One region of the Rhizobium binae genome, then DNA from elsewhere that is predicted to be linked to it. Evidence: riboswitches for the same ligand, from Rfam matches in the RefSeq annotation. Region 1 holds a riboswitch; the other holds the start of a gene.

Region 1 (2,395 bases):
CCGCATGATTTCATCGACCAGTACGGCCAGCAGGTGGAAGAAACCTACATCATCCAGCCCGACCGAAGCCTGATCATCGCCCACCGGCGATACAAGCCGATCCGGTTTTTCGGGGATTAGGTGGGCGTCGCCGGAAGGATAAGTGGAGCGGGTGAAGGGAATCGAACCCTCGTATTCAGCTTGGGAAGCTGCTGCTCTACCATTGAGCTACACCCGCGATGCGCTGAGATTTCCAACAGATGGGGGGCGCTGTCAAGTCGCGTTTCAGATGCGGAAGTGCTTCGAGAGTTTCAGGCCCTGGGCCTGGTAGTTGGAGCCGAGGCCGGAGCCGTAGAGGCTGGCGGGTTTTTCCTGCATGTGCTCATAGACGAGGCGGCCGACGATCTGGCCGTCTTCGAGGATGAAGGGCACTTCGTGGCTGCGCACTTCGAGCACTGCGCGGCTGCCACGGCCGCCGGCCGGGGCATGGCCGAAGCCCGGATCGAAGAAGCCGGCATAGTGGACGCGGAATTCGCCGACCAGCGGATCGAAAGGGGTCATCTCGGCGGCATAATCCGGCGGCACATGCACGGCCTCCCGCGAGACGAGGATATAGAACTCGTCAGGATCGAGGATCAGCTCGTTGCGGCCGCGGCTATAGAGCGGCTCCCAGAAATCGAAGATGTCGTGCTGGTCCTTCTCGTCGACATCGACGACGGCTGTGTGGTGCTTGCCGCGATAGCCGATCAGGCCGTCCTTGTCGCCGGTGAGATCGATCGACAGCGCGATGCCGCCGCCCGATACGTTCGGCTGCTTGCTGGCGACCAGCGTCTCGCTTTCATGCAGCTTCAACAGTTCCGGCTCGCCGAGCAGGGACTGACCGACGCGGAAGCGGATCTGCGACAGGCGCGAGCCGCGGCGCACGACGATCGGGAAGGTGCGCGGGCTGATTTCGAGATAGAGCGGGCCGGAATAGCCTGGCGGGATCTTGTCGAATTCCTGGGCATAATCGGTGATGACGCGGGTGAAGATATCGAGCCTGCCGGTCGAGCTCTTCGGATTGGCCGAGGCCGACATGTCGGCCGGCAGCGCCAGGCTCTCCATCAGCGGAACGATGTAGACGCAGCCGGTCTCGAGCACCGCGCCCTGGGACAGATCGATCACATGCAGGCTGAGGCGATCGAGCTTGTCGGCCACCAGGTGCGAAGGCCCCGGCATGAAACTGGCGCGCACACGAAAGGCCTTGCTTCCCAGGCGCAGGTCGAGACTTGCCGGCTGGATCTGGTCGCGGTCCAGCTCCCGCTCGGAGTTAAGACGCCCCGTTTCAAACAGCGCGGAGATCGCGCGGTCGGCCAGAATTCCAGTTTCGCGAGCCATCATGCCCCATCCATCTTTTGCGCCGACAAAACCAAATACGGGGAATTGACGCAAGCAGCTAAGAGCAGTATTGCAGAATTATCCCGTGGTGATTTGGCCGGTCGGCTTGCAGCCACGTTAAACAAGTGGCTAAAAAGACCGGGTTGTGAACCGGTCTGCTTTTGCGGCCGGTTTTTTTGTTATGTGAAGGTGATGGCATGAGCAAGACCTGGCGCCCAGCAACTCAACTCGTCCATGGCGGCACGCTGCGTTCGCAATATGGCGAAACGTCCGAGGCAATCTATCTCACGCAGGGCTTCGTCTATGAAACGTCGGAAGCGGCCGAAGCCCGCTTCAAGGGCGAGACGGACGGCTACATCTACGCCCGCTACGGCAGCCCGACCAATGACATGTTCGAAAAGCGCATGTGCATGCTCGAAGGTGCGGAAGACGCCCGCGCCACCGCTTCCGGCATGGCCGCCGTCAGCGCGGCGATCCTCTGCCAGGTCAAGGCGGGCGACCATATCGTTGCCGCGCGCGCCCTCTTCGGCTCCTGCCGCTGGGTGGTGGAAACGCTGGCGCCGAAATACGGCATCGAATGCACGCTGGTCGACGGCCGCGACCTGAAGAACTGGGAAGAGGCGATCCGGCCGAACACCAAGGTGTTCTTCCTGGAAAGCCCGACCAACCCGACGCTCGAGGTCGTCGATATCGCCGGTGTGGCCAAGCTCGCCAACCAGGTCGGCGCCAAGGTCGTGGTCGACAATGTCTTTGCCACGCCGCTCTTCCAGAAGCCGCTCGAACTCGGCGCCCATATCGTCGTCTATTCCGCCACCAAGCACATTGACGGCCAGGGCCGATGCCTCGGCGGCGTCGTGCTGGCCGACAAGGCCTGGATCGACGAGAACCTGCACGACTATTTCCGCCATACCGGTCCGGCCATGTCGCCGTTCAACGCCTGGACGCTCCTGAAGGGCATCGAGACGCTGCCGCTGCGCGTGCGTCAGCAGACGCAGAATGCCGCGAAGATCGCCGATTTCCTCGCCGATCAGGGCAAGGT
Region 2 (2,395 bases), 680 kb from region 1:
TGTCGGTGTTGATGCGCCGGCGCTCGTTCTCCTCGCCGCGGGCAACGGTGATCGCCGGCATGTTCTCATTGGCATGCATCAGCGTGAAACGAAGCTCGGCCTCTTTGGAAAAGCGGTCGGCATTGAGCTTGACCAGCTTGCGGCCGACGACCTGGCTCAGAACCGAGGCGGAGGCGGCGTAGAAGATTGCGGCCCAGACCATGTAGCCGGGAATGGAGAAGCTGCGGCCGCTGATGTGAAAGATGAAGCCGCTCGACAGTTCCCAGAGCACGCCGATGAAGCTCACCAGAAGAATGGTCGATTGCAGCAGGCCGAGGACGAGCCCGGTGGTGCTTTCGGCAAGGTTGCGGGAATCCTCGTGCAGGCGCTGATCCGGATTGACGCCGATCAGGCCGCTGGAGGCGAGCCGCAGCGCCCGCTTGCGCTTCAGCCACTGGTCGACGAGGTCGCGCGACAGGCCTTCGCGCATATAAAGCGCGGTCATCTGGTTCAGCCAAGCCTGCAACACATTGAGCAGCAGCAGCGTGCCGGCGATCATCGCGAAGATTTCGAGCTGATGGAAGAATTCGCCGAGGTCGCGGCGCTCGAGCGAATCGTAGAAGGGGGCGTTCCACTCATTGAGAATGACCTGGCCATAGGCCGTCGCCAGGATGACGAGGATCAGCACGGTCGCTAGAAACAGCACCTTGCCACGCACTTCAGAATTCCAGAATGCAGAGAACATCACCCCGAGGCGATATGTCAGGCTGAAATCATACCCTACTCTATCCTGCCTCCGGATGCCCGGCCTCCCCTTGGTCTTATCTGCCATCATGCTTTTCCAACACCGCCCATACTGTCATTATTAACATGGTGGCGTTACCGGTCTATCAACAGATTCTATCAGTCATTAAACTGTGATGAGGCTTGCCTGAGTCGCTGTCGCATGCATTCGGCTTGATTCGTCGCTCAACTGGGACTAATTAACGCATTCCGTGGTGATTTGGCCGGCCGGCTTGCAGCCACGTTAAAAAATTCGCTAAAGGGCCGCGTGCGGACCGGTAGCGATTTTTTGTCGCCGCCGGTTTTTTTATTTTTGATCGAGTGACCGCAATGCCCATCAAGATCCCCGATACGCTTCCAGCTTTCGAAACCCTCGTCCAGGAGGGTGTGCGGGTAATGACCGAGACGATGGCGATCCGACAGGATATCCGCCCGTTGCAGATCGGGCTGCTCAATCTGATGCCGAACAAGATCAAGACCGAGCTGCAGATGGCGCGCTTGGTCGGCGCCTCTCCGCTGCAGGTGGAGCTGTCGCTGATCCGCATAGGTGGGCACAAGGCGAAGAACACGTCCGAAGATCACCTGCTTGCCTTCTACCAGACCTGGGAGGAGGTTAAGCAGCGCAAATTCGACGGTTTCATCATCACCGGGGCGCCGATCGAGCTCCTGCCCTATGAGGACGTCACCTATTGGAAAGAAATGCAGGAGATTCTCGACTGGACGGAAACCAACGTCCATTCGACGATGAACGTCTGCTGGGGCGCGATGGCGGCGATCTATCATTTCCACGGCGTTCCGAAATACGAGCTGAAGGAGAAGGCCTTCGGCGTCTACCGCCACCGGAACCTGAAGCCCTCCTCTATCTATCTCAACGGCTTTTCCGATAATTTCGAGGTGCCGGTGTCGCGCTGGACGGAGGTGCGGCGCGCCGACATCGAGAAATGCGAAAGCCTGGAAATTCTGATGGAATCGAGCGAGATGGGCGTCTGCCTCGTGCATGAGAAAAGGGGCCGGCGGCTCTATATGTTCAATCATGTCGAATATGATTCCACCTCGCTCTCGGACGAGTATTTCCGCGACGTCAACGCCGGCGTGCCGATCAAGATGCCTCATAACTACTTCCCGCATAACGATCCGGCGCTTGCGCCGCAGAATCGCTGGCGCAGCCATGCGCATCTCCTGTTCGGCAACTGGATCAACGAGATCTATCAGACGACGCCCTATGACGTCGAAGAGATCGGCATGGATCTCTGAGCCGCGTCACTCGCATATCAAGGCAGTGCCGCGGCATCTCGGCTGCATTTCTTTCTGTTCCGACCGGTTGCGGTTTGGCGCAAATGCGGGCAGGTTCCGGTCCTGAACCCCAGGGATAGAACGGAACGGACGTCATCATGTCGGACAAGTTGGAGCGGGAAGTTTTCGGGCAGACGAAGGCGGGCGAAACCGTCTATCGCGTCGTCATCAAGGGCGGCGGGCTGACGGCGAAGATCATCAGCTGGGGCGCGGTCATCCAGGATCTGCGGCTTGAGGGTCATGACGCGCCGCTGCAGCTCGGCTTCGAGGAGTTCGACAGCTACCCGCTCTATTCGGCCTATTTCGGCGCGACGCCCGGCCGTTGCGCCAACCGGATCGG

Evidence for each region. Region 1 has a riboswitch for S-adenosylmethionine ahead of J2J99_RS02755 (O-succinylhomoserine sulfhydrylase). Riboswitches for the same ligand answer to the same signal wherever they lie in the genome.
Region 2: another riboswitch for S-adenosylmethionine. It lies ahead of metA (homoserine O-acetyltransferase MetA); the one in region 1 lies ahead of J2J99_RS02755 (O-succinylhomoserine sulfhydrylase).

The regions. Positions count from the first base shown of each region.
Region 1 covers NZ_CP071604.1:566,418-568,812, reverse strand. Annotated here, with positions in the region: gene J2J99_RS02770 (hypothetical protein) at 1-120, shown strand, start outside; tRNA gene J2J99_RS02765 (tRNA-Gly) at 144-217, opposite strand; gene J2J99_RS02760 (2'-deoxycytidine 5'-triphosphate deaminase) at 265-1,359, opposite strand; SAM riboswitch at 1,432-1,510, shown strand; gene J2J99_RS02755 (O-succinylhomoserine sulfhydrylase) at 1,554-2,395, shown strand, end outside.
Region 2 covers NZ_CP071604.1:4,407,033-4,409,427, forward strand. Annotated here, with positions in the region: gene J2J99_RS21490 (ABC transporter ATP-binding protein/permease) at 1-811, opposite strand, end outside; SAM riboswitch at 965-1,042, shown strand; gene metA (homoserine O-acetyltransferase MetA) at 1,093-2,016, shown strand; gene J2J99_RS21500 (aldose epimerase family protein) at 2,154-2,395, shown strand, end outside.